4 regions of the Neobacillus oceani genome follow, and region 1 is predicted to be linked to each of the others. Evidence: predicted binding sites of a transcription regulator. Region 1 holds the regulator's gene; each other region holds the start of a gene.
What was found. The regulator Rex, encoded in region 1, represses fermentation and respiration genes when NADH is low (regulators of the CRP and FNR family bind a similar motif). The targets are predictions, from matches to a motif close to TTGTGAAATATTTCACAA.
Positions count from the first base shown of each region.

Region 2: V1499_RS05330 (YwiC-like family protein) is a predicted target of Rex. The motif match lies at 2,809-2,826, and genes of this name have one in related genera.
Region 3: V1499_RS21635 (AtpZ/AtpI family protein) is a predicted target of Rex. The motif match lies at 5,648-5,665, and genes of this name have one in related genera.
Region 4: V1499_RS05810 (DoxX family membrane protein) is a predicted target of Rex. The motif match lies at 3,383-3,400, and genes of this name have one in related genera.

Region 1 is NZ_CP143543.1:248,226-256,028, reverse strand. Features, by position in the region: gene V1499_RS01445 (right-handed parallel beta-helix repeat-containing protein) at 1-1,233, shown strand, start outside; gene groL (chaperonin GroEL) at 1,632-3,260, opposite strand; gene groES (co-chaperone GroES) at 3,318-3,605, opposite strand; gene V1499_RS01430 (lysostaphin resistance A-like protein) at 3,861-4,595, shown strand; gene V1499_RS01425 (YdiK family protein) at 4,592-4,792, shown strand; gene V1499_RS01420 (redox-sensing transcriptional repressor Rex) at 4,806-5,480, opposite strand; gene moaC (cyclic pyranopterin monophosphate synthase MoaC) at 5,542-6,036, opposite strand; gene V1499_RS01410 (ABC-F family ATP-binding cassette domain-containing protein) at 6,397-7,803, shown strand, end outside.
Region 2 is NZ_CP143543.1:1,062,673-1,070,475, reverse strand. Features, by position in the region: gene V1499_RS05350 (hydrolase) at 1-220, opposite strand, end outside; gene V1499_RS05345 (YjzD family protein) at 394-576, shown strand; gene V1499_RS05340 (YjzC family protein) at 810-989, opposite strand; gene V1499_RS05335 (Crp/Fnr family transcriptional regulator) at 1,238-1,930, shown strand; gene V1499_RS05330 (YwiC-like family protein) at 2,028-2,750, opposite strand; gene V1499_RS05325 (respiratory nitrate reductase subunit gamma) at 2,863-3,312, opposite strand; gene mobB (molybdopterin-guanine dinucleotide biosynthesis protein B) at 3,654-4,190, opposite strand; gene glp (gephyrin-like molybdotransferase Glp) at 4,178-5,443, opposite strand; gene ric (iron-sulfur cluster repair di-iron protein) at 5,665-6,360, shown strand; gene moaA (GTP 3',8-cyclase MoaA) at 6,847-7,803, opposite strand, start outside.
Region 3 is NZ_CP143543.1:4,304,177-4,311,979, forward strand. Features, by position in the region: gene atpD (F0F1 ATP synthase subunit beta) at 1-74, opposite strand, end outside; gene V1499_RS21600 (F0F1 ATP synthase subunit gamma) at 175-1,032, opposite strand; gene atpA (F0F1 ATP synthase subunit alpha) at 1,184-2,692, opposite strand; gene V1499_RS21610 (F0F1 ATP synthase subunit delta) at 2,717-3,253, opposite strand; gene V1499_RS21615 (F0F1 ATP synthase subunit B) at 3,250-3,771, opposite strand; gene atpE (F0F1 ATP synthase subunit C) at 3,959-4,165, opposite strand; gene atpB (F0F1 ATP synthase subunit A) at 4,234-4,947, opposite strand; gene V1499_RS21630 (ATP synthase subunit I) at 4,971-5,342, opposite strand; gene V1499_RS21635 (AtpZ/AtpI family protein) at 5,349-5,570, opposite strand; gene V1499_RS21640 (S8 family serine peptidase) at 5,965-7,803, opposite strand, start outside.
Region 4 is NZ_CP143543.1:1,155,372-1,163,174, forward strand. Features, by position in the region: gene V1499_RS05790 (RrF2 family transcriptional regulator) at 146-586, shown strand; gene V1499_RS05795 (DoxX family membrane protein) at 686-1,186, opposite strand; gene V1499_RS05800 (MarR family winged helix-turn-helix transcriptional regulator) at 1,509-1,961, shown strand; gene V1499_RS05805 (CarD family transcriptional regulator) at 2,004-2,525, opposite strand; gene V1499_RS05810 (DoxX family membrane protein) at 2,757-3,257, opposite strand; gene V1499_RS05815 (GNAT family N-acetyltransferase) at 3,850-4,356, opposite strand; gene V1499_RS05820 (SRPBCC family protein) at 4,420-4,911, opposite strand; gene V1499_RS05825 (AAA family ATPase) at 5,090-5,608, shown strand; gene V1499_RS05830 (DUF402 domain-containing protein) at 5,867-6,409, opposite strand; gene V1499_RS05835 (GNAT family N-acetyltransferase) at 6,529-6,993, shown strand; gene V1499_RS05840 (hypothetical protein) at 7,006-7,803, shown strand, end outside.

The DNA.
Region 1 (7,803 bases):
GACTCAAAAGACGACGCAGCAGCCATCAGGAAGGCCCTGGACGCGGCCAAACCGGGTGATGAGGTCTTCCTGCCGGCCGGCACGTATGACCTGCGCACCACTGACCCGGCCGATGAGTCGGCGAACATCGTGCTGCGCAGCGGTGTGGACCTGCGGGGAGAGGGTCAGGAGAGAACCGTGATGATTACCTCCTTCGACGGTGAGGATGACAGCCGGGTGATCCGGGCCTCCGGTGTCCACGACGTCATTGTCGCTGATTTCACTATTACCTCCCGTTATAAGGGACCACTCGGCGATGATCCCGACAACGGCGACACGGGTGGAGGTCCTATGTATGGGATCTACCTCGGAGCTCACAAAGGGAAGGCCAGTTCCCGGATCCTTGTGGAGAACCTGGGCATTCGCAGGTTCAAGCGCCACGGAATCTCCGTCAAGGCCAGCCGTGAAGTGACCCTCACTGGAAACTCTGTAAGTGAGGCAACTGCTGTTGGCCCCGGGGGACAGGGCTATGGAATCGCTATCGAGGGTTCAGCGGATCAGCACGACCCAAATGCCGCTAACGATTCCAGGCACAACGTCGTCATCGGCAATACCTTCAATGGCAGGCATTTGCGGCATGCCATTCTGCTGCAGTTCCCTACGCACAACAATCTCGTGGCGGAGAACACCATTACCGGCAGCATCCTCGACGCCATCGACCTGCATGGCGAGGGTGAATACCTGAACGAGGTCCGGGATAATACGGTCGTTGGCGGGCAGAAGGCGGGTATCGCGCTCGGCAATTCCGGCGGGGCAAAGAACAAACATGATGCCTCAGGTCCTGGAAACTGGGTGCACTCCAACGACTTGATTGGAAACCGTCAGGGAGTCCTCGTCATCCTGGGAACTCCTGACACCCTCATTGAGGACAACAGGATCACCGCTGGGGATGATTCGCGGGTCGGCATCGAGCTCCGGAATGCGCCAGGCACAAAGTTGCACGGTAACCACATCACTGGTGGGACTGACAAGTTCTGGGCCATCCGCCTCATCAAGGACCGAGGTGCTGACGGACGGGGCAAAGGAATCCCGTCAGGCATCAGGATCAAGGGCAACGTCATTCGACAGGCCGCCAAAGGCATAAGGATCGATGCCGGGAAGAATCTTTGTATAAGGGAAAACGTTTTCGACGGCATTGAGGGAGACGAGTTGAGGGTGGCCGACGGGATAGAGGTGAGCAAGTCTTGTCCCTAAGTCGACAAAATGTATCAAAGTTGTGGCATTTCCGTGGCATGAATCGGGTCATGAAATTAAAAATAAGATGATCATTATTAAGTATTAATTGAGTTAAAAACTGCCCACGAAGGTTACTCTATAATCTGGCCCTTAAATGGAAAAAGAGCGCTGATCCTTATTCAAGGATTGCGCCCTTTTCATGAATTCTAGATTTCGAGACAATATTATTAACGAACCTTCTTATAATATGGAAGAAAAGGCCTCCCAACAGTTTAGCAAACTGATGAAAGACCTTCTCCTATAGTTAGCTTTTTGTCATAGGTTTCCATGTTTTTTATAAAACGAGGACCAATCCGAGGACAAGAAAAGCATATTATCATATTAGAAGTTGATATAACAAGGTTTCAAAACCCTAATTACATCATGCCGCCCATTCCGCCCATGCCCATGTCAGGCATGCCGCCGCCTTTGTTTTCCTCAGGCTTGTCGGCAACAACTGCTTCAGTTGTCAGGAACATAGCCGCAACGGATGCAGCGTTTTGAAGCGCGGAACGTGTAACCTTTGTTGGGTCAACGATACCGGCATCGATCATGTTCACCCATTCGCCAGTAGCAGCGTTGAAACCAGTGCCGATTTCTTCACGCTTCAGGCGGTCAACGATGACAGAGCCTTCGAGGCCTGCGTTTTGCGCAATTGTGCGGACAGGCTCTTCCATAGCGCGAAGTACGATGTTCACGCCTGTTTGCTCGTCGCCTTCAACCTGGATTTCAGCCACTTTGTTGTAAACGTTCAAGAGGGCGACGCCACCGCCGGACACGATTCCTTCTTCAACAGCAGCACGAGTTGAGTTCAGGGCGTCTTCGATACGAAGCTTGCGCTCTTTCAATTCTGTTTCAGTTGCAGCGCCGACCTTGATGACAGCTACGCCACCAGCCAATTTCGCAAGGCGCTCCTGCAGCTTTTCACGGTCGAACTCGGAAGTTGTTTCTTCAAGCTGAACGCGGATTTGGTTTACTCGCCCAGCGATTGCAGCTGAGTCTCCAGCGCCTTCAACAATTGTTGTGTTCTCTTTGGAAACAACAACCTTGGAAGCACGGCCAAGAGATTGGATTGTTGCGGATTTAAGGTCACGGCCAAGCTCTTCTGTGATAACTTCGGCGCCAGTAAGGGCAGCGATGTCTTCAAGCATAGCTTTGCGGCGGTCACCGAAGCCAGGAGCCTTAACAGCAACAGCGTTGAATGTACCACGAAGCTTATTGACTACCAATGTAGCAAGCGCTTCACCTTCAACATCTTCAGCAATCAGCAATAGCGGCTTGCCTTGCTGGACAACCTGCTCAAGGACAGGAAGGATTTCCTGAATGCTGGAAATTTTCTTGTCAGTAATCAGGATATACGGATTATCAAGGACAGCTTCCATCTTATCGGAATCTGTAACCATATATGGAGATGCATATCCGCGGTCGAATTGCATACCTTCTACTACATCAAGTTCGGTAGCGAAACCTTTTGATTCTTCAATCGTAATAACACCATCGTTGCCAACGCGCTCCATTGCTTCAGCGATCAATTGGCCGACTTCTGGGTTGTCAGCGGAAATCGCCGCAACTTGGGCGATGGATTCTTTTCCTTCGATTGGCTTGGAAATTGCCTTCAATTCTTCAACGGCAACCTTTGTCGCTTTTTCAATCCCCCTGCGGAGAACCATTGGGTTGGCGCCTGCGGTTACGTTTTTCAGGCCTTCACGGATCATTGCCTGCGCAAGGACAGTCGCAGTCGTTGTACCGTCACCGGCAACATCGTTTGTTTTGCTTGCCACTTCGGCAACAAGCTTGGCACCCATGTTTTCGAATGCGTCTTCAAGCTCGATTTCTTTCGCGATTGTAACACCGTCATTTGTGATAAGCGGTGAACCGAATTTTTTCTCAAGAACAACGTTGCGCCCTTTAGGCCCAAGCGTGACTTTAACAGCATTTGCAAGAGCATCTACACCGCGAAGCATTGAGCGGCGCGCGTCTTCACTGAACTTAATGTCTTTTGCCATAGTTCAAAAACCTCCTCAAGTCAGATAAAATTAGGTATGTGCCCTGAGTTCAGGCAATTATTCGCCAATAACGGCGTGGATATCGCTTTCACGAAGGATTAGGTATTCAGTTCCCTGGTACTTTACTTCTGTGCCGGCATATTTTGAGAAGATGATACGGTCGCCGACAGATACTTCCGGAGCTACACGCTCGCCGCTATCGAGAACACGGCCGGAACCTACTGCTACAACTTTGCCCTCCTGCGGCTTTTCCTTTGCAGTGTCAGGCAAAACAATGCCGCTTGCAGTCTTTTCTTCAGACTCGACAAGCTCAATGATAATGCGATCGCCAAGTGGTCTTAACAATTCAAACAACCTCCTCAAATGGTTTTATGTAGTCGCTTATTAGCACTCTGTTCAGGTGAGTGCTAACACAATTATTATAATAATGAAAACCCGTTTTTTTTGCAAGCACGAAGCATGAATTTTTTTAAAAAAAATCAACCTTATGAGTATGTCCGCTTTGGCAAAGGCTATACAGGAAGGTTTCATGATTGAAATAAGTTTGCCTTTGTGAGTAGAATGAAAAGTGATGCAAAAAGTATAAAGGAGCTTGCCATTTTGAAACGTGAATACGGTTGGATTCTTATTGTATATATCGTCATGCAGCTTTCGAGCCTGGTGGGGGTCCCCCTTTTGGCAATCGTCCTTGCCAGCGCGGGGAACAGTCCCCAGGAAACGCAGATGTATGCCTTAAATTACTGGCTGATAATCAGCTTTGTGTCGGCATTCCTGATTACGTTGTTCCTCCTGCGAAAAGAAATGGCCAGCTCGCTTCAAAACAGGAACGCTGCAAATTTGCCACAGTCCATCTCATGGGCCGTCGGCGGAATTTTCCTCGCCCTTTTCGCGCAATGGGCCGCCGCCATAGTGGAGCAAATGCTTGGGATTAAAATGGGTTCGGATAACACCCGTTCAATCATGCGGATGATTGACAATTTCCCCGCGGTGATTCTCATCAGTTCGGTCATCGGCCCCATCCTTGAGGAAATCGTGTTCCGAAAAATCATTTTCGGCAGCCTTCACAAGCGGTTTAATTTCTTTGTTTCCGCATTGATCAGTTCCGTTATCTTCGCAGCCGCGCACATGGAATTTGAACATATCCTGATTTACTCGGCAATTGGATTCACATTTGCTTTCCTTTATGTCCGGACAAACCGGATCATTGTTCCGATCATTGCGCACGTCATAATGAATACGCTCGTTGTTTTGATGCAGAGTATTTACCGTGAGGAAATTGAGAGATTCCTGCGTGAAGCAGAACAGATGCAAAACTTTATCGGAGGGTTTTTATGAGGCAATCACCATTGTTTTCCGGCATCGTGTACCTCCTACTCGGAATTTTGTTTACATATTTCGCAGTTGGGAGCGTAAGGGACGAAGGCTGGGGTTTCTTTTCCTATCTCCTCGTTATTTTGGCCACCTTTGATTTCGGGGCGGGCATAAGGATGATCGGTTTACATTACAAGCTAAAACGAATTCAAAAAAAGTGAGCCCCTTTTAGGCTCACTTTTTTGCTTCTTCTGCTTCTTCGGAAAAGTCCGCTCCGGGATAATTTTTCAGGAAGTAAATCAACGACTGCAATTCAACAGCCAGGTCGATATGATGGACCCGGATGGAGCGCGGGACATTCAGCCTCGCAGGCGTGAAGTTTAAAATTCCTTTCACATTTGTTTTAACGAGCCTGTCTGTAATCGGCTGGGCAACGGAAGCAGGTATGGTCAAAATCGCTACCGTAACATTGTCATTGTTCAGGTACGCTTCAAGGTCATCCAGGCTGTGGATTGGGACGTTGCCAATTTTCGTCCCCACTTTATCGGGATCAACGTCAAAGGCTACTTCGATTTTTGTATTATTGTTTTTCAGGAAATTGTAGTTCAAAAAGGCAGTCCCAAGGTTTCCTACCCCGATAAGGGCGACCTTTGTAAGCTCATCCTGATCAAGCGTCTTCCGAAAGAACCCAAGCAAGTAGTTTACGTTATAGCCGTAGCCCTTTTTGCCAAGGGCTCCAAAATAGGAAAAATCCCTTCGGATTGTAGCCGAATCGACTTTAACCGCTTCGCTAAGTTCCGCGGATGAAACTCTCTGCTTCCCAGAGGAATGCAAATTCTTTAAAAATCTGTAATATAACGGCAGCCTTTTGGCGGTTGCCTGCGGTATTTTCATTGTTTCAGTCACCATTGATCCCCTGCCCCGGTTTAATTTTTCTCGCAGGCCCCTGGCCATTCGCGGGAAATCTTGTTTACTGGACCTCTTGTTCTCGTTTAAAATCGCCATGCTTGCCGCCTGTTTTTTCAACAAGATAGGTAGGCCCGATTACCATTCCTTTGTCAACGGCTTTGCACATATCGTATATAGTCAATGCGCAGATGGAAGCAGCAGTTAGCGCTTCCATTTCCACGCCAGTATTTCCTTTCGTCTTAACTGAAGCAGAAATCATCAGCTTATGTCCTGCTTCTTCCTCTTCCCACCTGAAAGTGATGTCTACCCCTGTCAGCGGGATGGGGTGACACATTGGGATGATTTCCCATGTTTTCTTTGCTGCCATAACAGCGGCTACCTGGGCCACCGCCAGCACATCACCCTTTTTCATCTCATTATTCGTTATTCTTTCATAAATGTCTCGATTTACAGTTATGCTTGAGCGGGCGATTGCCGTCCTGGCTGTTTCCGGCTTATCGCTGACATCGACCATTTTTGCTCTGCCCTCTTCATTGAAATGCGTAAATTCAGCCATCCTAAAAACTCCTTTCCCAAAAACGGAACAACCTGGCAGATCGACCCCGTTTTCCCGAATGGGGCCCTGGCCGTTTTTCTAACCTTTTCCCTATAGTTCAGTTCTATGAGTTATAAAAATAATACACTATTTTCAGGTAATTGTGTATGCTCTTTGTTCCATGTTTCACATATGTTCCATTGTTTTTTAGCTTTTCACGAGATTAAGTCCCAATATTTTTAAAAAATTGTCATATTTAGCTCCTTTTCCCCTGTCATACGAGCTTAAACCATCAGCGGAAAACCATACCTGGAGGATGGTTCACTCATTGCCGAGCAACCCCTTATGGGTTACACTCTAGATAGTAATGGGGTGAAAAGAATGATTTTGCTTCAAGTGAATAACCTTGAAAAATACTATGGCGCTGAATTAATTTTATCGAACATAAAGCTTGAGCTCCAAAACAGGGACCGCGTTGCCCTGGTCGGCAGGAATGGCGCGGGGAAATCGACGCTCCTCAAAATAATCGCCGGCCATATCGGACATGATGGCGGCGAAATCATTAAACCGAAAGATGTTACCATCGGCTATCTCGCGCAAAATACGGGTCTCGAATCCTCCTTGTCGATTTGGGATGAAATGTTGAAGGTTTTCGAACCAGTCCGTAAGCTTGAGGCTTCGTTAAGGGAACTGGAAGGGCAAATGGCGGATCCGTCCATTATCGGCAATTCCAGTAAATACGAAAGAGTTTTAAAGGATTATGACGAACTGCAGGTCCGATACAAGGAGATGGGGGGGTACCAGTATGAGGCGGATATCCGTTCCGTGCTCCATGGACTCAACTTCCATACCTTTGATTATTCAACAAGTATCTCAAGCCTGAGCGGCGGCCAGAAAACACGCCTGGCGCTCGGGAAGCTGCTGCTAGGGAAACCCGACATCCTTATATTGGACGAGCCCACGAATCACCTTGATATTGAAACACTTTCATGGCTTGAGTTGTACTTGCAAAATTATCATGGCGCAATTCTCATTGTTTCCCATGACCGATACTTCCTCGACAAGGTCGTCAATCAGGTATACGAATTGTCCCGCCGGCAAATCCACCGGTTTGTTGGCAACTACAGTTCCTACCTTGTTCAAAAGGCGGAAAACTATGAGCGTGATTTAAAGCAGTATGAAAAGCAGCAGGATGAGGTGGCTAAACTCCAAGAGTTCATCCAGCGGAATCTTGCCAGGGCCTCAACGACTAAACGCGCCCAAAGCAGGAGGAAAAAACTCGAGAAGATGGAGCTGATGGACCGGCCTTCAGGAGATGAAAAATCGGCCACCTTTTCGTTTGAAATCGAGCGGCAAAGCGGCAATGACGTTTTGCTTGTTGATGCCCTTGCCGTCGGATATGAAGCTCCGGTTGCAGCGGACCTTTCTTTTTCCATCACAAAGGGTGACAGCATCGCGCTTGTCGGACCTAACGGAATCGGGAAATCAACCTTGCTCAAAACGATTATAAAAAACCTTCCGGCACACGCGGGCTCAATCCACTACGGTACAAACGTCATGATAGGCTATTACGACCAGGAACAAGCCAATCTTAGGTCGAATAAGCGGGTCATGAATGAGCTTTGGGACGAGTACCCTCTGAAAACTGAAAAAGAGATCCGAACAGTTCTCGGAAACTTCCTTTTTTCCGGAGATGATGTCCTCAAGCCCGTTTCCACTTTAAGCGGGGGTGAAAAGGCGCGCCTCGCCCTGGCCAAATTGATGCTGCAAAAGGCGAATTTCCTTATC
Region 2 (7,803 bases), 810 kb from region 1:
CCCAGTGCTTTCCGTAAAGATTTGATGTAAATAGCGTATAGCCCGCTTCCCGAAGATTGGAGAGGATTTCCCGTTTCCCGGCATTTTGGTTCCAGAAGCTGGACTCATCATCCACAAAATGCCTTTCATCGCCAAGAATTAATACACCAAAGCCGGACGGTTTTACAGGGTAGTAGACAGTGCTCCATTGATTCCCAAGTTGAAAATTTCTGTTATCCATACGAAAACTCCTTCTGCCATTTTCCAGTATTAGTGTATGTAAACCAGCAAAGAATGAATTGGGGTGTTTCCTCAATTCCATCCTTCCTATCCTTTTCGTTATTTCCTTTTTGCGTTTCTTCTTTTTTCCTTATATGATAAGATGAGAAAGATAATACGCTATGAGGTGACGGTATGAAATACTTCTGGACTCTGTTTTGGGTTTTGCTTTTAGTGGAAATGCTTTCTTATGTGGTAACGTCGATGATTGGTGTTGCGTTTGACTTTAAACTAGCCGCGGTACTGGGTGTACTGACGACCATTTTAATCCTCGTTGTACCATCAATCATTCCTAATGAACCCGTGGACAATCATTAAAAAACGTTGAAGGCCATCCCGAACAGGATGACCTTTTTCATTGTTTATTCGGGGCCGCCCAGGCTAAAGCTGTTAAAAAGGCAATATGATTTCTGTTTAAAGAAATTTGTCTATTACAACTCCATACCCTGGATAGTTCCCGTTCAACCCACCGCTCAGAAAATTAATGAAAGATAAGCACCAAGACTGTAAAAGCCACCCGGGATGGATGGCTTTTTCTATTTCCTATGGGGCTACGGTTTTCTCGTGTACGACCATTTCCTTTCGTGATTGGAAGCTTCCGGAAATGGCTGCCCTTTTTTTAGATAGATTTTCCTAGGATTGATTACCCCGCTCCCAGTATCGCCAATTTCAATATAAGTACCATTGTTAGGCGCTTTTTGGCCTGGGTTAAACTGACGATTTTGTCCCATTTACCTTCCTCCTTCCAACATCAGGGGACATTCGCAACTGCCCCCTATCTTTATTATTCCACTCCTTTACCCGCTGATTAAGGGGATATTTTGTCATTATTTCCCGAGAAATAATGTCGAATATGACTTTTGTATGAACCTTCATCCAGTTCTATAGTTTTTTTCCTTCGTTAGCAATATAATTATAGTAATAAATTACATTTGCCCCTTGATAGCAGCAGAATTTGTGTAGAAAGTAGGTGGCTAACATGCAATCCTATGCAGGTGCGCCCGCAAAACTGACCGAATTGCTCAAGTATACCCATCATATTCAAAAAATTGAAAAAGGGCAGTTTCTTTTTCAAGAAGGCTCACCGTCAAAAAAGATATACGTCCTCTTAAGCGGTTTGGTTCAAATCAGCAAAATTATTCCTGACGGAAGAGAGTTGACTCTAAGGATTTGTTCCGAGGGCGATTTGATGGGGGAATTGAATATATTTTGCTCGACTCCAAGAAATTTATTAAGTGCCAAAGTGGCCGAAAGCGGTGAAGTTGCTGTCATAATGAAAGATACCCTTGAGGCAAAGCTTGCCAGTGAACAGGCGCTCGCATTAGAATTCATGCAATGGATGAGCCAGCATTACAGGAAAACACATACGAAATTCCGCGATCTTGTGCTTCACGGGAAAAAGGGCGCTCTCTATTCAACATTGATTCGAATGGCGAACAGCTATGGCGTCAAGACAAGCAACGGTATATTGATCGACCTTCTCCTTACAAACCAGGAAGTTGCCAATTTTTGCGGAACGTCCCGTGAGGTCGTGAACCGGCTTCTGAGCGAGTTACGGAAAAAAGGCGTCATTTCAATCAATAAAGGAATCATCACTATCCATCAGCTCGCTTATTTAAAAAAGGAAATCGACTGTGAAAACTGTCCGAAGGAAATCTGCAATATAGATTAAAAATGGGTAAGCGCCGTTCAGGCACTATTCCATAAGAAAAGCCTGCCGTGTGCAATAGCCCGGCAGGCTTTATATTTGCGTATTTGGTTCTCCCTTTTTATGTTACTATTAGCCAAATGGCGATGAGGGTGAAGAAAATCGCCGAGTTAATAATTTCATAAATGCCAATTTGTTTCGGCGTAAGGCTTTTTCCATAAAAACCGATGGCGCGCATTAAACTTGGGAGGAAAGCGAGAGCAACAAGCCATTGCCCAAAAGCGAGCCAAACCGCCGCAACAATCGTATGGTAGTACCAGGATATCCACTTATAATGGATGCTCCGTTTTTCCCTGATCATCGTTTTCACAAAAAATGTGCTGCCGATAAAGAAAAGAGATGAAACGGTAAAAACGAGAAACGCTTCTCCGCTCACTTTTCCGGTATTCAAGTACGCACTTGCAATTCCGGCTAGGGAGAAGGCAAATACCGCGCTAATGTCATTCAGTAGGGCCCTGTCATTATTTTTCGACGAAAAAAAGGCATTTATTGCGAAAAACGGAAGCATCATTACTCCGAACCATGCAACGGACGGCCGCTCCAAAAGCGGAAACATCAGCAAAAAAATAGCCGGCACAAGATAGATTAGCGTCCATTTTGTATGAAAGCGAAGTTTCTTCCTTTTGAAAAGGAGAAGCATGGGATACGTTGATAAATAAAGCAACAGCCAGCCGAAAAAGAATGGAATGTGCTCCCACAGAAAACCGCCGGAGATAGCCCCTAGCCAGAATGGGAGGATGGCCATCGCCCATGCGCCATGTTGTTTTGGCATAAATAGTTTCATTTTCAACACCTCTTGCTTAGCATCTTACCTTCACTATAATGGAACGGAAAATGCAGCAAAGTGAAATGCATCACATATTGAAGCGTAAAAGTGTCAAAAATGGCAACATCGATTAAACCCTTCGCCAACTGGCATGGCTTCCCTGTTTTTCCTTGCCGAAAGAAAACGTTTTCAATAAATGAATTGGTTTAAAAACGATTGAAACATATTTAGTGAAGGAGAAAAACAGCAAAAAAGTAAATAATAAGATCACATGGATCTGCATTAATAACGAAGCGTGTTTCAAAATCTCCATATTAGGGCTAAAGTGCAAAAAGCCAATCATCCACCCGGCCATGGCCGCCAATTCACCTGTTGCGCCATTAAACACAATTAAGCCGACCCCGGTTAGTGTCGTCAGCAGCCAGAGCATCTTTACAATCCTGTTCAAAATCATCCCCGACTTCCGCTGCATATTCCCAAATTGATCCTGAGTATCATATTGCCATACAATGCCCATCCCCAAAACCGCAGCTACGGTATAAGGATAGACAAGCCAGACAAACCATTGTAACAACTCCATCCCATCAACCCCCTAAAATCCACAACCATCTCCCATTCTAACGAAGGAAACGTGACAATTCAGTGACAAAAGTAACTCTTGTCGAAAAAAGTTCTCTTGACAAACAAAATGCGTAAGCGCCTTGGTCAGCCCCGACAAGCATAAGACGGGGCCCGCAGGACACTGAATGACATCCCTGAATCCGCCCACGCACGAAGGAAATGCGGGCATTTCCGAGGACGGGCCAGCCCTCCGGAGGGAACCGGCTTAAGACCTCGAGGGGCTAGGCGCTTAAGCTGGATTACGATAACTTGTTTCGAGTTGTTTCCAAAGTAATGAAAAAAGGTGCCAGACCCCATCAGTTATTTCTGCGGATCCTGGCACTCGATTTTCTCAAGTATTAATTTTGCGAGGGAGCCAGGGGTTTGTTTGTCCAATAGTGGGTAAAGCGGGTATTTAGCATTGACCTTTGGCTCATTATCCCAGTACACGGCTGCGATGATATTTTCTAGTTCAAGTAAACGTTTGTCCTCCTCACTGTTCCGGAGCAGGATGATTTTCGGATAGGAGGCGTATTTATACCCCTCGATTAAAATCACATGAGGGTTGAACGCACAAAGAAGGTTTATTTGATCCTCAAGCGCCCATAATTTCTTTTCCGCCTGGAGGACAAGCCTTCCACCGCCTTCAACGAGGACTGCGTCGGCACCTGCTGCCATATGCCTGCTAGAATCCTTCCCCTCCGGAATGTCGGGCTTGCCTCCATGCCCATGGTGCTTCATGGATGCAACAGACAACCCCGCCTCTTTAAGCAGCCGGATCATGGATTCCGCAAGGGTTGTTTTCCCGCTGTTCTGGTACCCTGCGAGCTGAAAAACGAATGGCCTTACCATGGCCATTCGCTCCCTTCCTGGTCTTCAAGCAAAAGCACTTCAACTTCCATGCCCGCTTCAAACCCTCTCGTCCCCCCGGGCAAAATCATCAGCGAATTCGCACCGGCCAGGCTCATGACAATATTGGATTTATCAAGCCCGCTTGGCGTGGCGAACAGCCGCCCTTCCTTGAAAGAAATGGTGCTTCGGACAAATCGGGTAAACGGGTTAGCTTTTGGGAAATCAGTATCTAGGACTGCCATTTCCTTACGCAAATGTGGCCTTTCGGAACAGAGCATTGTCCTGATGACCGGCCTTGTAAACAGCTCGAATCCTACATAGCAGGCGGAAGGGTTCCCAGAAAGCCCGAACAGAAGATTGCCGTTATGTACAGCAACCGTGGTAACGCTCCCTGGTCGCATCGCCACTTTATTGAACAAAACTTCCGCTCCCAGTTTTTCATAGATGGCCGGCAGGTAGTCGTAATCCCCGACCGAAACACCACCGGTTGTCACAAGCATGTCGACTTTATTTAGCGCATTTTTGACAGCCTCAAAACACGTATCGAAATCATCGGGAAGGCTGCCGAAATACTCCACTTTCCCTCCGGCCCGTTCAATTTGGGCGGCAATCATATATGAATTGCTGTTCCGTATTTTTCCTGGTACAAGCGGCTCGTCCACCCCTAATAGCTCAGTGCCTGTCGCATAAAGGCCGACTACGGGCTTTTTTGCAGCCGGTACGTTCGCATAGCCGAATGTCGCGAGCATTGCCTGGATTCCAGGATTAATAAACGTGCCCTTTTTTACAAGCACTTCCCCTTCTTTTGCATCCTCTCCCTGAAAGGAGACATTTTCGCCCTTTTTGATTTTCCGCTTGATGGTCATATAGTTTTTGCCATCGCGCTCCGCCGTTTTGACGAGTTCGAGCATTATGACCGCATCGGACCCTTCCGGCATCATCGCTCCGGTCATAATCCTGACAGCCTGTTTTTCGCCGAGCACTTTTGAAGTCGTTTGGCCAGCCCCGATATGGTCGATCACTTCAAATTCAACGGGATTGTCAAGCCCTGCTTCCTGTGTATCGACTGATCGGACAGCAAACCCGTCATACGGGGCCCGTGTGAAATGGGGGACATCGCTCGTGGCGACCAAATCTTCTGAAAGAAAACGGCCATAACTCTCATTAATTGATATGAATTCGGTATTACCCGATTGCCTGCAATCCATAATCCGCTTCACAGCCTCGCCGATAGCTATCGGCCTCCTCATTTCAACCATGCCATCATCTCCAGTACCTTAACAATATATACATCTCCCTTATAAGGGTAGCCGAAACCCCATTCGATGGCAAATAAGGAATGTGAACGTTTATTGGCAAAATCAAGCTCCGATTGAAAAAAGTTCTCAGGTGTGATGCGCGTCACCATGTTTCCAAAAAGAGTGTCGTATTCTTAAGCTAAGAAAATAATTATTACCTTTTACAAGGAGGATATAAACATATGTCACAAACATACTCAGAACAAACCCTTGTTCGTGATCTCGTGAATGAATTTCCCAAAACAGCCGATGTATTCAAAAGTGTAAGGATTGATTTCTGCTGTGGCGGGGCAACGCCGATTGTGGATGCTGCCGCTGCTGGCGGCGTCGACCTCAGCACTCTGATGGCAAACCTGGCCGATGTCATTGAAAAAAGCAGCAGCACTGAGACCGACCTGAAGGTTTGGACCGATTCCGACTCCGATACAATCATCGACCATGTCATTGCGGATTACCACCACCCACTCCGCGAAGAATTTTTGAACCTGAGCCCATATGTCACTAAGGTTTCCCGTGTCCATGGCGGCCACCGCCCGGAACTATTGAAAGTGTATGAGCTTTATTACGAACTGAAAAAAGAAATGCTCGAGCACGTCGCTAAAGAAGAAGAAACCGTCTTTCCTTTAATCAGGCAGTTGGATGCCAATACGATTGAAGACCGCGAGCATGCTTTGAACTACATTAAGGAGCTCGAAAAAGAACATGATCATGCTGGCGCGCTTTTGAAGGAGCTACGAGAAATCACTTCCGATTTCACCCCACCAGCCGATGCATGCGGCACTTACCGCCTCGTCTACAAGCGGCTTGAAATGCTGGAAGAGCAAACGTTCATGCATGTTCATCTTGAAAACAACATCCTGTTCCCCAGGTATTTTTAAGCTTTTTAGGAAACCAATAGCCTGCCGGATACTGAACCCGGCAGGCTTTTTGTTTTTTATATAAATCCAATAATGGTTACTATCTGGAATTGGTGTTTAGGTCCAAAGCATTCATTAATAGTCCAGCGTTTGGCATATCAGGTTAATCGGCATTATTATCGGGTTAATCGGCTTTATTATCGGTTATCCGGCATTATTATCGGTTACCCGGCATTATTATCGGGTTACCCGGCTTTATTATCGGGTTACCCGGCTTAATTATCGAGTTACCCGGCTTTATTATCGGGTTAATCGGCTTTATTATCGGGTTAATCGGCTTTATTATCAGGTTACCCGGCTTTATTATCGGGTTAATCGGCTTTATTATCGGGTTACTCGGCTTTATTATCGGTTATCCGGCATTATTATCGGGTTCAATCGGCACCCCGTTAAAAAATTCAAAAAAGAGGCCGCTCCCGACACACGTCCGGGCTCAGCCTCTTCAACTTATCCTCCAATATAGGACATCTCGATTTTCTTCCGATTTGCAGCCGTTTCCTCGGTCCGTTCATCGGAATAACGGTCACCGCGCCCCTGCCAAATCGAAGCGATCCGCTCTGCAAGCTCCTCATCCGTCGCACCGTTCCTAAGGAAATTGCGGATATCATGCCCGTTGCCGTTGAACAGGCAGGTGAAAAGCTGGCCGTTCGCCGACAGACGCGATCGGGTACAGCTGCTGCAAAACGATTCCGATACCGAAGTGATGAACCCTACGTCAATATCGGTCCCTTTATAGCGGTATAGCTTGGCCACCTCGCCAAAATAAGCAGGTTCCAGCGCCTCAAGCTCAAACTTCTCTTTCAGAACATCATAAATCTGTTTTTTTGTAACAACATCATCCATCTTCCAGCCGTTTGTGCTGCCGACATCCATATATTCAATGTAGCGGAGCTGCAGCCCATTCTCTTTGCAGTATTCAGCCATCGGAAGAATTTCCTGGTCGTTCAAGCCTTTTTTCACAACCATATTCACCTTAACGCCCAGGCCGGCCTTCCTTGCAGCTGCAATACCGTCAAGGACCGGCTTCGTACCAACATTCCGGCCGTTAATCTCCCCGAACAGCTCGTCATTCAAGCTATCAAGGGAAACGTTAACCCTGATTAGCCCAGCCGTCTTCAACTGTTCCGCAAACTTCGGAAGCAGTACTCCGTTCGTTGTCAGGCCAATGTCGCTTAACCCATCAATTTTCGAGAGCTTTTCAACGAGGATTGGCAAGTCTTTTCGGAGAAGCGGCTCTCCGCCGGTCAGACGGATCTTTTCCACTCCGAGCCCAACGAAAATTTTCGCCAGCCTCTCAAGCTCTTCATATGTCAACAGCGCGCTTTTTGGCAAAAATACGAAATCCGGGCCGAATTTATCCGCGGGCATACAGTACTGGCAGCGGAAATTGCAGCGGTCGATAAC
Region 3 (7,803 bases), 520 kb from region 1:
TCCGGCAGGTTGCCGCTGTCAAACTTAACGTCAACAACCGGTCCCATAACTTGCAGGACATGTCCTGTGTTCATCGTTTTCCCTCCAATCTGAAAAATCCGGGGACCATGGCCATGCCATTGCCTTTTAAGGCAATACAGCAGAAGACCTTGGCCGCTCAATCGTGTCGCGTGTTTACTCCAAAGCAGATGCTCCGCCGACAATCTCCGTGATTTCCTGAGTGATTGCCGCCTGGCGGGCACGGTTATATTTCAAGCTATATGCATTGATAAGCTCTTTTGCATTGTCGGTTGCATTCCTCATCGCCGTCATCCTGGCAGCATGCTCGCTAGCCTTGCTATCTAGGAGAGCGCCATAAATAAGGCTTTCCGCATACTGTGGGAGGAGAACTTCAAGAATTTCCTCGGCATTTGGCTCGAATTCATAGGATGTAAGCTTTGTGGATGCGGAAATATCCGTTAATGGAAGCAGCTTCTTTTGGATTACTTCCTGTGAAATCGCACTGATGTAGTGGCTGTAATACATATACAGTTCGTCAAATGTACCATCGGAAAACATGCCCACCGTACTGCTTGCAATTTCCTTTATATCGTCAAATGAAGGCTGGTCGGAAATGCCGACTATATCTAGTACGACATTCATGCCTCTTTTACGGAAAAAGTCGCGTCCAATCCTTCCAATTGCAATAATGCCAAATTCATCATTCGATTTATGACGATCCTGGATTGTCTGGTACAGCTGGCGCAAAATGTTGCTGTTATATGCGCCCGCAAGCCCCCTGTCGGATGTGATGACAAGGTAACCAGTCTTTTTAACCGGCCTTGACTGGAGCATTGGATGGTTAGCATCCTTGCTGCCAACCGCAATCGAAGCCGTCACTTCCTGAATCTTTTCCATATAAGGGACAAAGGACTTGGCACTCATGACTCCACGGTTCCATTTTGCCGCCGATACCATTTCCATCGCCTTTGTAATCTGGCTCGTTTTCTTTGTGGAAACAATCCTGGATTTAATGTCGCGTAATGATGCCACTGGTTCTCACCACCCTTATCAAAGTTAAGGCCGAGAGCCGCGTTGGCCCCTGCCTGTTATTGTTGGAGAATATACCGGCCCTGGCGCCCTTCCAGGCAAGCTCCCGTTATGGGGAAATCGTGCCAACCGGAAGGGCTCAGCGCCATAGCCATTATTCCGAAACTGCAAACGTCTTTTTAAATCCGTTGATTGCAGCAGCCATATCGTCGTCGGAAGCAAGTTCCTTCGTCGTACGGATATGGTCCAACACGTCTTTGCGGTTGTGGTCGAGCCATGTGTAAAATTCATTTTCAAATCGGCGGATATCGCCAACAGGAATATCATCAAGGAAGCCGCGTGTCAGTGCATAAAGAATCATGACCTGCTTTTCAACCGCAATCGGTTTGTGCAAGTCCTGCTTGAGCACTTCTACTGTGCGTGCTCCTCGGGCAAGCTTCGCCTGGGTTGCTTTGTCAAGATCGGAACCGAACTGGGCAAAAGCTTCCAATTCACGGTAAGAGGCAAGGTCAAGGCGCAATGTACCTGATACCTTTTTCATCGCTTTGATTTGTGCGGAACCCCCTACACGGGATACTGAAAGACCAGCGTTAATCGCCGGACGTACACCCGAGAAGAACAGGTCTGACTGCAGGAAGATCTGACCGTCAGTAATGGAAATTACGTTCGTTGGGATATAAGCGGAAACGTCTCCCGCCTGTGTTTCAATGAACGGAAGGGCCGTGATTGAACCCGCGCCTTTCGCATCGCTCAATTTCGCCGCGCGCTCAAGAAGGCGGCTGTGCAAGTAGAATACATCCCCTGGATATGCTTCACGGCCTGGAGGGCGGCGAAGTAGAAGGGAAAGTTCACGGTAAGCGGCAGCCTGTTTTGTAAGGTCATCGTAAACGACAAGGACATGCTTGCCTTCGTACATGAACTCTTCAGCCATTGATACTCCCGCGTATGGAGCTAGGAACAAAAGCGGCGCCGGCTGGGATGCTGATGCGGTTACAACGATTGTGTAATCAAGCGCGCCGTACTTACGGAGCGTTTCAACCGCGTTCCGGACTGTCGATTCTTTTTGTCCGATTGCAACATAGATACAAATCATGTTCTGGCCTTTTTGATTCAAGATTGTATCAATGGCAACAGCTGTTTTACCAGTCTGGCGGTCACCAATGATCAATTCACGCTGTCCGCGGCCGATAGGAACAAGGGCATCAATCGCCTTAATCCCGGTTTGGAGCGGCTCATGAACGGATTTACGGTCCATAACCCCTGGGGCGACCGCTTCAATTGGACGTGTTTTAGTAGTATGGATTGGGCCCATGCCATCGATTGGCTGGCCTAGCGGGTTAACGACGCGGCCAATAAGCGCTTCGCCTACCGGAACCTCCATGATGCGCCCTGTACGGCGTACTTCATCGCCTTCGCGAATTTCCGTATAAGGGCCAAGTATGATAATACCGACGTTATTTTCTTCAAGGTTTTGTGCCATCCCCATAACGCCGTTCGAAAACTCAACAAGTTCCCCAGCCATGACATTGTCGAGGCCATGAGCACGGGCAATACCGTCACCAATCTGGATGACTGTACCAACATCACTCACTTGAATTTCTGACTGATAGTTTTCGATTTGCTGTTTTAACAGCGCACTGATTTCTTCAGCTTTGATGCTCATGAGTTTCACCCCTATCTACAAATCTTAGGTCAATAGTTTACGTTCAAGACGGTCCAGCTTGCCTCGCAGGCTGCCATCGAAAATTCGGTTTCCGATCCGGACTTTGATTCCGCCAAGAAGGTCGGTATCAACAATATTTTCAATCCGGAGAGCATTTTTCCCAACCCTTGCCGCAAAAGAAGCTGAAAGCGCGATGCTCTCTTCGTCCGACAATGGCCGGACGCTGTAAACTTTTGCTTCGGCTATGCCCCTCGCATCATTGGCAAGCTCGATAAATCCATCCGCCACTCCGGGAATTTCATTTTCACGATGGCGGTCAATGAGGATCATAAGGGTATTTTGGACATATGGGTTAAGGTTCGTAAAAGCGCCCTCAACAATCGCTTTCTTTTGATCCAAAGAAAGCCTCGGGGAGTTCAGAACCGCATTCAATTCCTTGTTGTTCGCAAAAACATCTTTCACAACGCGAATTTCTTCTTCAATAGCGTCGAGGAGGCCACGTTCCTTCGCAATACGGAACAATGCCAGCGCGTACCTCTTGGAGATTATCGATGTGCTCATCGGCCTCTTCCTGCCTCTTGAATGAATTCGTCAATCAGCTTTTGCTGATCCTGTTCGCCCAATTCCCTCTCAATAACTTTCGAGGCAATCATGACGGATAGGGAAGCAACCTGCTCGCGGATAGCCGCGACAGCCTGTTCCTTTTGCTGTTCGATTTCAAGCTTTGCGGATTCCTTGATCCTGTCTGCCTCGGCGCGGGCGATCGAAATGATTTCCTCGCGCTGGACATCGCCCTGTTTTCGGGCATTTTCAATAAGGCCTTGTGCTTCAAGGCGCGCTTCTTTTAAAAGTTCACGCTGCTCCTCAAGATGTTTTTTGGCATCCTGGTTCGCTTTTTCAGCCTGGCTGATCTCATTGGAAATATGTGTTTCACGCTCTTTCATGATGCCCATCAATGGACCCCATGCAAACTTTTTGAGCAGTGCCATCAGCACAATGAACATGACGAGCTGGAAAAGAATATCCCCGCCGTTAAATAGGGGCTCTGCCGCACCCAAAACAAAACTGCTTGTCAACACCCTCGAGTCACTCCCTTCAAGAGTCATTCCGGAGATAGCCCCGGATACGTGTATGTGAAAATAGTTTACAAGTCAATTACTTCTGATGGATGTTTCTATGGTTTACCCAACATAAAAACAGGGCATAAAGCAATGGCGAAGGTTCATTATGGAATGATCTTCGCCATTATTGAACAATGCCCAGCTATTATTGAACCATGAACGCGATAACAACCGCGATGATAGGAATCGCCTCAACTAACGCAACCCCGATGAACATAGTTGTCTGAAGCATACCACGAGCTTCTGGCTGGCGGGCAATGCCCTCAACTGTTTTTGAAACGATAAGACCGTTACCGATACCTGCACCGAGTGCTGCCAATCCAATTGCAATTGCTGCTGCTATAGAACCCATTTAAAAGCTCCTCCTTAATGTATGGTGAATAAGTTTATTTTTTTGTCCATATAATGAACAGGTATATATTAATGGTCGCTGCTGACCTTATGGGCCAGATAAACCATCGTTAACATTGTGAAGATAAACGCCTGGATGGCGCCGATAAAGACAGAGAATCCTTGCCAGGCCAGCATTGGGATAACTGCTGCCAAACTCCCCCAAAATCCGGTTGCCATGCTTCCGGCAATAAGAGCGAGGAGAATTTCCCCGGCATAGATGTTACCATAGAGACGCAGGCCAAGCGTGAGGGTATTCGCAAATTCCTCAATGATTTTGATTGGGAACATGAACCAGAACGGCTTGAAGAATTCTTTGCCGTAAGCTCCGGCCCCTTTCATTTTAATGCCGTAGTAGTGTGACAGTCCGACAACCATCGTCGCCAAGGTCAGTGTGATGACCGGGTCTGCGGTAGGGGATTTCCACCACAGTTCATTTTTGTAGACGATTGAGAACGGCAGACCTAGAAAGTTTGAAATCGCCACATACATAATTAGGGTGATTCCGAGGATGTGGAATCTTCCGCCAGTTTTCCAGTCCATCGTACTATTGATAATGCCTTTGACAAAGTCCATGACCCATTCCATGAAATTTTGCATTCCAGTAGGCTTCATGGCCAGCCTGCGTGTTGACAGGACTGCGATGAGGAACACAACTAACGACGCGATTGTGATCATCAGAATGTTCGCCATGTTGAAATACAGACCAAAAAACGGACCCACTATAGGATTTTCATGATGCAATAGTATTCACCTCGCTTCTCTTGCTATTTGCGTAAAAAGGCTTGCTTTAAAAAATCTATCATAATGACAATATAGGATGTCATTAATCCCACCACAACGCTGATTAAATGAAATTGTTCGGGGTACTTCAACGCGATAATTGCCGCAAGGGCAGCAGTGGCCATTCTGTTGAAAGACCCGAGTGACCGCACCTTTTTGCCCTTCATCACAGCATCGCCGAACTTGTCTGTTTTCCTTACCATGAGCCACAAATTGAACAGGCTGCAGGCTGTCCCCAAAACGAGTCCGGCAAAAATAGGTTTGTGCGCGGTAAATCCCCAGCCAAGTACATATAATGAAAGTAAAAAATAGAGGTATCTTCTGACGCGGAAATAAATGGCCCTTAAATCGGACATATCATGTTAGTCTCCTGAATAATATTGCTTAACGAGGCGGAGCATGGCGTAGATTCCGGCCGCCAATCCGAGGAAAAGCCCAACGACCAGGAAAAGCGGTTCCGTCCCAGCTTTGCCGTCGAGCCACCTGCCCGCAAAAATGCCGATGAGCACGGATCCGGCCAACTGGGCAAGGATTCCCGACATAAGCGCCATTGCCTGGAATGGGGTTCGGTCGTTCCTTCGCATACGGTTACATCCCCTGCTTCGAGAATGGAAATCGGGCAAAACATCGTAAAAAATATGTATGAAAAAATCCTGTTTCAATGTGCAACATTTCCCCAGGAATGCTATGTAAACCCTATCATTTTATGCCCTTTGTAAGCATACAATAGCACCCTGTTATTGTCAATCCAAATGCGGTTAATCTATTCACAAACATAGGGGGGAAACGACTTTTTTCGCCAGAAACCGCATATAGGGGAAGGTTTTTAAATTGGAAGCGTTTTCACTATGTGTGAAGTGAATCTTGTGTTCCATAACAAAAAGCCTTTTTTTTCATCTGTTTTCAGCGCTAAATTCCTTCTTTTTTTGTTCGTTTTTTCAAAACAAAAAAGCTCCCTTTTCTAGGAGCCGTTTTCTTTCAATTAAATTGGGCGGTCGTTTCAAAAAAATCCTCTTTTCCCGCTTTTCTCGCAAATACTTTTACAATATAAATTCCCGGTTCCGGAAGGACTACTGGATTGATTTCCCGTTTCAGCATCCCCCTGCCGACCTTCCTCCCATAATCAAGGAAGCCCACAAATCGGAAATCGTTTTGGCGGAAAAGCGCGATGCCGAATTCATCCGCACCGCCAGGTAGGTAAACCTCATAGCGGAAAACTCCCGGCCTGTCTCCCTCCCCCATGGCGAATCCCATCACCCTTGGATAGTCCGGTTCGGTAAGCGCGAGGATAAAAGGAATTCGAATAGGCTTACCATCAGCTTGTAGCAACAATGCCCCATCGACAATCCTCCCTTTATAAACGGACGGGTCTGCAGTCACTGTCACACGCACCCTCTTCTCTTCACCGGTACCCAAGGTAAAGGGGAGAGGCAGTTTCCAGGCCAGCCCATCATCCTGAGGGGGAATCGAAAACGAATAGCGTATTGTCTTGCCACTCACATTTTTAACAATCAGTTTACTGTTTTGTGATGCCTTCCAAATTGGTTTGGCAATTTTTCCGAAAGTGAGCGAGCCGGGAAGCACAAGTGTCGCCGGAGCGGCTGCTTTGTCGGCCTGGATTCTTCCAGCCCCCTGTTCAAATGTCCTGTACGGCTGGGCATGGCTATTTTTTAATACAATAGCTGTATTCATTAACGCGGCCTTCATTTCCGCCGGCTCCCATTCGGGATGCGCCTGTTTAAGGAGAGCGCACACTCCCGCGACATGTGGAGCTGCCATGCTCGTCCCATTGAGAGCAAGGTAACCGCCGGGAACCGCGCTTGTAATCGCCACCCCCGGGGCTACCACATCCGGCTTGATTTCCCATGTTCCGGTGACAGGTCCCCGCGAACTGAAAGCCGCAAGCCTGTCACTATCATCAATTAGCTCGATTCTAACGGGTCTCCCGCTTCTTAACAGCTGATTGCCAGCCGCCGCTGACACCGTCCCCACTGGTATAGGAACGGATTCCTCCAAATTGCCGTAAAAAATACCCTTTGTGTTGTTATAAATAATGACTGCTCTTGCTCCCGCCGCAAGGGCATGTTTCACTTTTTCCGTGAAGGTAATTTTTCCACGCTTGATGACGGCAATTTTATTTCTTACGCCATTTAATTCTTCCGGCCTGCCAAACTTGCCGTCCACAATTTCAGCCAATGGCCCCGGCATCCACTTTCCCGAGCCTGCCATCTTTTCAATCCGAATTCTTTTTCCTGTTTCTTCTATAATAATAGTGGGAACCTTCATGAATGGCGTCGACGCACCGACGGAAATGGCTTTGGTGGCCGTTCCCGGTGCTCCCACCGTCCATTGGCCTGGGCCTGAATTCCCCGATGAAACAACAGGGACAATCCCTTTTTCCGCGGCTCGGTTTAGCGCGGTTGAGACGGGAAGGTCGGGCCCGTTGACGGCGTTTCCAAGAGATAAATTCAGAACATCCACCCGATCTTTGATCGCTTCTTCAATGGCAGCGAGTACAAGTTCAGTCGTCCCTTTTCCGCCAGGCCCCAACGCCCTATATGCTTTGATGGTTGCACGGGGCGCCACTCCCTGGATTTTTCCGTTACCTGCGATAATGCCCGCGACATGGGTACCATGGATTGTCGCTGCCTCCCCCGGTTCCTTTGTCTCCATCGGATCCTCATCCTTATCGACCAAATCCTTGCCGCCACCATAATTTCTTCTTAAGTCCGGATGTGTATAATCTACTCCGGTATCAATTACGCCCACTATCACTCCTTCTCCGGTCAGCCTTTTGCCATTCCTGTCAAAAAAGCC
Region 4 (7,803 bases), 910 kb from region 1:
TGTCCTGAATAGACTTATGAAAAAGGGCATTCTCTAATTGTCGACTAATCTAATCAGGTTTGTAACCTACTGTATGTACGGACAAAATTGTTGGTTCTAACCAATTGGGAAAAATAGTCCGAATGCCTAGAAGGAGCGTGCCACAATGAAGCTGTCAAGCAGAGGGGAATATGCGCTGCGGGCACTCATCTGTTTAGGGGGAAATGATGATAAACTCGTTCCAATCGGGGAGATTTCTGATAAGACACTTGTGCCAATCAATTATTTGGAGCAGCTCCTTTTGCAGCTGAAACGAAATGGGTACGTCCAAAGCAAAAGAGGGGTTAATGGTGGATACAAACTGAGCAAAAAGCCGAGTGAAATTGTGATTGGCCACGTCATCCGCAACCTGGAAGGGCCGCTGGCGCCAATGGGGTGTGTCAGCATCACTTCGTACGAAAGCTGCCCGCTGGAAGAAGGCTGCCTGTTGAAGCCTTTGTGGGCGCTGATCCGGGATACGGTTGCCGAATTACTCGACAGCACGACTTTAAAGGATTTGCTGGATGGAAAAGTAGATAGGAAGCTGCCGGACTCATGCGAAAGCTAAAAAAAAGCATGGGTCTGTTAGCGATGGGTGGAGCCCGGTGGAGTAAATAAAAAGGCCTTCCGCATGGAAGAGCCTTTTCTTCATTATTTTAGTATCAGCCTATTCTTGAAGCACGGCTTCTTTTTTGAAAACAGTCTTGTTGATGAAAGGAAGCACATATCGGTCAAGGCCGTATTTGCCAGCATTGGCGCCAGCGACAAGGATGATGAAGCCCATCAGGATGTCAGTTGGGTTGTGGCTAACTGTACCGGCAAGCATGAAGCTGAAGTTCATCACAAGACCGAAGAACATTGCGGCACTAGTGAGGCATCCGAGAATCAAGCCAAGGCCGACAAGGAATTCACCCCAAGGGATCAGGACGTTGAACAGTTCGACGTTCGGAATCGCGAAAGCGTTCAGGAAGTCGACATACCAGCCGTAGACGATTCCGTCCGGGCCTTTGACCGGGTTGGCGGCGGCGCCTTTTAGGAATCCTGCAGCGTCAAAGCCTCCAGTGATTTTGCCCCAGCCTGCAGTCAGCCACATGTAACCAAGATAAATCCGAAGAACGGCGAGAAGAGCGGCAACGATTTTGTTTTCTCTTAAGAATTTGTTAAACATGGATAATTCCCCATTTCGTTAAAATTTTAATTATGTTGTTTACACTGTTATCATAATCGGATTTTTAACCTATCGGTAGTGGGTTTCCGGTTTATTCAACAAATAGACAAAGCTTCTTGACAAAGATGTGACATTGGTCACAAATGGCCTCATAAAAGCGGAGTTGAACGCTTATTAATCGTGAAACGATATTTGGCAGCCGGTCGTATGGGGGGGTACAGCAGACCCTGTTACGAAAGCTGCCCGCTTAAAAATGGATGCAAGATCGTTGTAAACCAGTTTGACAACCAATTATCGGTTTTGTATAGTAGGGGCGAAGACGGTGAATGGAGTGAATCCCTTGAACTCAAAATCTGAATTGGAAAATTTGGATCTTATAGATTTAATCAGCGAGCGGCATAGCTTGCTCAGAAGCATTTTGGGAAAAGCCTGGAACGACAATAGCGAGATTTATATTTCAAATTCTGAGTGGTATATCATGGCCAGAATTTATAAAAAACAGCCGACCATATCGTATGTGACAAAGAATGTGGAAATTTCCCGCCAGGCGATCCATAAGTTTATAAAAAACCTTTCCGCAAAAGGTTTAGTGGAAATTAGAAATGCAGAAAACAACAGGAAAGAGAAATGTATCCAGCTAACTCCTTTAGGTGAAGAATGCTACGAAAAAATCGTAGCCCTTAAGGCCCAGCTTGTAAACAAAATCGCAGAGAACATCGGTGCGGAGAAGGTAGAGGAACTTAAAAATCTTTTAAAGCTCGATTGGAAGATATAAAATCATTGGAAATTAGACCACAAAAAAGAATGCCAGGAACATTTACAATGGCATTCTTTTTTTAGTTGATTGCTTAACAAACTGTATTACGATATCATGTACTTTTTCAACTGTAGTTTCCAGCGATATAGCCAATTCTTTAAATAAGACGTGTTGGATATGTTCCAGCAGCTTGCGGTCTGATTCGTAAAGTTTTTTACCATGAAGTTCAGCATCCAGCTTTTTTTGCATCAGTGTCTTTACAACTTTGGCAATTTCCTTTCGATTGCCCGTATTTACTATATCGTTATATTGCCTATAACGAAAATTGGGGTTTTCAATCCATTTTACTCCAGGATATTGGAATGATTCAAGGAGTTCATTCGCCTCCTCTTTACTCATAAGTTCCAGCATAGCCACTTTATCGTTATCCACGGGACTGCTTATCGTTAAGTGGCCAATACTGTCGATAGGATGCAGCACATAGTAAGTCTTTGTAATGCCTGACACTGTTTTTTCACAAATATCATCAACCTTGCAAATGCCGTGTGCGGAATAAATCATAAAGTCTCCAATAGAAAACATTTGCTCACCTCGGAATATTTGTCAACTAAGTTTATAATATCACGAAATAAAAATATTGTCAACTTGGTTGACTTTATAGGGAATTTTTGATATGGTTTTCAACTGGATAGTCTAGTAATACCATCCGGAAATAAAAAAATGCCTGCTATTGAAATTCAATAAGCAGGCATTATTTATAAAATTTTCAAGTTGTGATTGGGGTAGCTTTTATTTCGTAGTTAGGCTAATGACCTACTCTTGAAGCCGGGCTTCTTTTTTGAAAACAGTCTTGTTGATGAAAGGAAGCACATAGCGGTCAAGGCCGTATTTGCCTGCGTTGGCGCCTGCGACAAGGATGATGAAGCCCATCAGGACGTCAGTTGGGTTATGGCTTACTGTGCCTGCAAGCATGAAGCTGAAGTTCATCACAAGGCCAAAGAACATTGCCGCAGAAGTGAGGCATCCGAGAATCAAGCCAAGGCCGACAAGGAATTCACCCCAAGGGATCAGGACGTTGAACAGTTCGACGTTTGGAATCGCGAAGGCATTCAGGAAGTCAACATACCAGCCGTAGACGATTCCGTCCGGGCCTTTGACCGGGTTGGCGGCAGCGCCTTTCAGGAATCCTGCAGCATCAAAGCCACCAGTGATTTTGCCCCAACCGGCAGATAGCCACATGTAGCCAAGATAGATACGTAAGACAGCGAGAAGTGCGGCGGCGATATTATTTTTTCTTAAGAAAGAGTTAAACATGGATAATTCCCCTTTTCGTTAAAAATTTAATTATGTTGTTTACACTGTTATCATAATCCGATTTTTAACGTATCGGTAGGGGGTTTCCAGTTTATTCAACAATTAGACAAAGTTTCTTGACGAAGATGTGACAATGGTCACAAATGGAAACGGTAAGTCTATAATCCAGAACAAAGCGATGAACACAAAAAGGCCGCAATCCATGATTGAATTGCGGCCACACTATTTTTACAATGAAAAAAGCCTCTACCGGCTCGGGTACAGGCTTTCTCCATCCCCTCTGTAGGGGAATTTGAGGAGTGAGACTTGCCCTATTCAGCAGTCAAACCCTGCCCCAATTTAGCAGCTACTGCTAAATATACTGTTGGCGAACACTTGCCGTCGCCCGAGAAAGCAAATCTTTCTCCAAAGTAGGCAATCACAACAACAGTCCGATAACCGATCCACATTAACATTCGTCAATGTACTGTTACCATCAACCTTCACACTTCCCGGTTATCCCTGTTCTGTGAAGCTACATTATCTCTATACCCGGGAGGAAACCGCTTTAAACCACTTTTTTAAAAATATTGTAAACGGTGATGATTGAACCTTAAAGTTCGTCCCAGGCATAAATAAGCAAATTCGCTTTTCCTCCTGCGACCTCTATTATATTTTCATCAATGCGCCTTGCCCCAAGGGCTTCATAAAACTTGCATGCCGCATTGTCCTCAAGAACTTTTACGATAGCGCTCGTGAAGCCTTGCTGCCTGAACTCATCAAGGAGCTTGTTCAGGAGTTTCTTTCCAAACCCTTTCCCCTGATGCTTTTCATAAAAGTAAATCGACGTGACATCGCCGTCGTAGCCGGGGTATTCGCCTTCCTTTACAGGCGACCCATCCGCGAAGCCGACGATTTCGCTATCCAATTCCGCGACCAGGACGATATTTTCTTCACGCGGAATGTTGTTCAGCCACAATTCCTTTCGCTTCTCCACACTCAGCCTTTGCAAAAATCCTTCGTCCATAATGCCCTTATAGGTTGTTTGCCAGCTCGCGACGTGAACCTTGGCAATTGCTTCGGCATCCTCGACAGTTGCTTTCCGAATTGTGATTTCCATATGTACCTCCATGAATGCCTAGTTCTTTTTGCTTGAAAAGCCAAGCTGAAATTTTAAAAGTCATTATTCTGGCTGGCAGCAAAGATCGCCCTTACCGGTTTCGATTGCGGATTTAAGGCTGCCAAGCACGCCAGACCAGGCCATTTTATGCCACTGAAGTGCTTCCGTCCATTGTTCATGCGCCTTGAAGCCGGTATGTTCGACCGTCACCTTCGTTCTTTCTGGACCGATTTCCTCCAGGCTAACTTTCACAACTGTTAAATTATCCCCATCGTTCATAATGCCTGCGAACTGGTCGGGACCTTTCCATGTAAAATGAAGTTCTTTCTTGTTCACAAGGTTGGTAATCTTGCAGCCTCTCGTATTCATGCCTTCTTTATTGCCTGGAATAAAATAAAGTTCATACGCGCCACCAATCCTCGGTTCAATCACCGCCTCCGGAGCAAACCAGGCCGATACCCTGTCAGAAAGTGTCCACGCGTACCATACGAGATCAAGCGATGCATTTACAATTACCTCTTGTGAAACCATCAAAGTGTTAGAAGCAGTTTTCAAGACAATCCCTCCAAGTGCAAATTCCTTTTATAAATAGTAACATGACAGTTATATACATTTAAAGAAAATTCAGACTAGTAGGAATGGGAATGCATTATAATAGGCTCAAAGTGAACATGAATTAAAAGATTGTTAGGTGACAGGCCTTTCAATAAGAAACATTTAGGTGGTGAGATTTTTGCAGGAAAGTGCTGTGAAAAAGATTCGCATCATAGGCTCTGTTGGAAGTGGGAAGACGACATTGGCACGCAAGCTTTCTGAGGAATGGAATATCCCTTATTATGAACTGGACAATGTTGTATGGGATAGGGACCCGGCTGGGGACAGGAGAAGGACTGAGGAAGAGCGGGCGGAATACCTGGATGCTATTTTGAAATCGGAAGCCTGGATTATAGAAGGAGTACATAATGAAGAATGGACAGCAGGGAGCTTCCGGGAGGCGGACGCCATTGTTTTTCTCGACCCCGCATATTCAGTCAGGACATACAGGATTATCAAGAGATTCATAATGCAAAAACTTGGCCGCGAAAAGGCACATTATAAAGTTACATACGAAATCTTCCTTAAGATGTTCAAATGGAACAGGTACTTTGAGCAGAACGGGAAGCCGAATTTCTTTAAAAACTACTCGTTCTACAATGATAAAATCATAGTATTGAAGAATAGAAGGCAGCTGAAACAGTTTATGGGGAAGTGAAGACAGTTACGAGCCGGAAACCGAAGTGAAAGTGTCTTCATCTAGATTATGAAGACACTTTCGAGCCGGAAACTGAAGTGAAAGTGCCTTCATCTGGATTATGAAGACAGTTTCGAGCCGGAAACTGAAGTGAAAGTGTCTTCATCTGGATTATGAAGACGGTTTCGAGGGAGAAACCGAAGTGAAAGTGTCTTCATCTGGATTATGAAGACAGTTTCGAGGGAGAAACCGAAGTGAAAGTGTCTTCATTTTACAAAACTACTCCAACTTTTCGAGCAGGAGGTCTCTATGATCGTGTGCCAATTTCAGCAATAGAAAGTCGCTATTGGCCAGCAGCCGTTTAAGATATTCCGCTTCCTTCCAGGCAAGATCGTATTGAGCACCATTAATAAACCCTTTCGCCAGGGCTTCATCAAGTTCATCGGCATCTTTCAGAATCACTTCACCTGATGGGAAAACGACGAGATCCAAATAAAGATCATCATAAAAGGGAACTCCGTTTTCGGCTGCATTTTGTAGGCAGATGTCAATGTACCACTGGACAACTTCACCGGAGGAATTGAACATCGTTGTAACGGCATGGTTTTTTTCCTCAGGAAACTGTTGAAGCCAGAAGTAACCGCTGTCCACGATGCATACCTGCCTTTCTTCATAATCGACAACCAATGGGGAGGCCACCTCCACAGTATGAAGCAGGGTGACATAGCCTTTGAACTCCTGAGTATCCAAATAGGATTGCGCATATCTCCTTTTAATAATCCGTTTCCATCCAGGCCGGTTTCCGAACACTCGCTTTTGCATCTTATCCCCCTGAAAAGTTTTACCTAATTATAGCATTGCAATGGTATTATTATAGATATATTTTCCAATCGACAGAGTTTCGGTTCTAATAGGGGGAGTTATTGTTGAAAATCCGAAAAATGAATTCGGAAGATACAAAGCAGGTGCAGTATGTTGCCAAAACGAGCTGGAATGCGACCTATGAAGGAATTATTCCTCGTGAGGTGCAGGAACGATTTTTAAATTCCGCATACAATGACGATAGGATGAAACAGCGGAGGGAACGCTCTTTAATGCTGGTTGCCGATGAGGATGGCAGAGTTACGGGTTTTGCGAATTTCTCGCCTGTAAGGGATGGGGGAAAGGCGGAGCTTTATGCAATCTACCTTTTGCCTGAGGTTCAGGGAAAGGGAATCGGGACCGCTCTTTTGAATGAAGGAGTCGCGCAATCGGACGGGGTTAAGGAAGTATACATAAATGTAGAACGCGACAACGCCATCGGGAAGGCTTTTTATGAAGCGAAAGGCTTTAAGGTGGTAGAGGAATTGGAAGAAGATTTCGAAGGCCATATTCTGAAAACGATTCGGATGGTACTGGAAGTTTAATAGGGGGAAGCGATGTTTTTAAAAAATGTAGAAATTAAGAATGAAACGTTACGCTATTGGCTGGAAAATAATTTTCCGAAAAGTGACCTGTTTTTCTTCACGAAGGAAGATGAATCAATTATCGAAGCGTTAGGCCCGAATGTGATGGCCATCCCTGTAAAAGAATTTTTCCCGGATTCGTTCTTAAACGATTTTAATACATTGAATATTTATCAATTGTGGCAAATTGATAGGCAGGAGGCAGCATTTGCTTGTGTCGCGCATCCGGGAGCGATCGCCTCGGTCAACAGCGATATTCGGAAAAGAATTTTTCAGATTCAGAAAAAGCTGAACAGGGGGCTGTTATTCGATTGGGAGATGATTGAGCCATTATCGGCGGGACATGGAATGGAACCGTTGCTTGAAATGTTGGCCCCGTATATTTTTGAATATGAGTCCAAGCAATACCTCGCTCTTCAGGCAGGAGTATGGGCAGAGTTATCCACGGAATTTAAGCAGGCTTTTCTTGTCGGGATGGCCGGCCAATTTATCGATGATGTTGACATTAGCGAAGACCAAATAAATGAGTTTCGAATTGAATTCCCGCATATCGCCCCATACATGAATACGTTTTCGGCTGCCAACGGTGCAAACTGCCTTGCTGCGGTCCTTGCCACGGTAGCGGGCGGCTCGGCCGATACGGAATGGCTGATTTCAAAGTGGGTCGGCGGGCATGTTTTTGAGAATGGACTGAAAGCGAATCATTATTATTGTGAAGAGGGCTGCAGCGAAAATCTACTGCCGGGGGATGTTTTTGTCTGGAAAAATTCA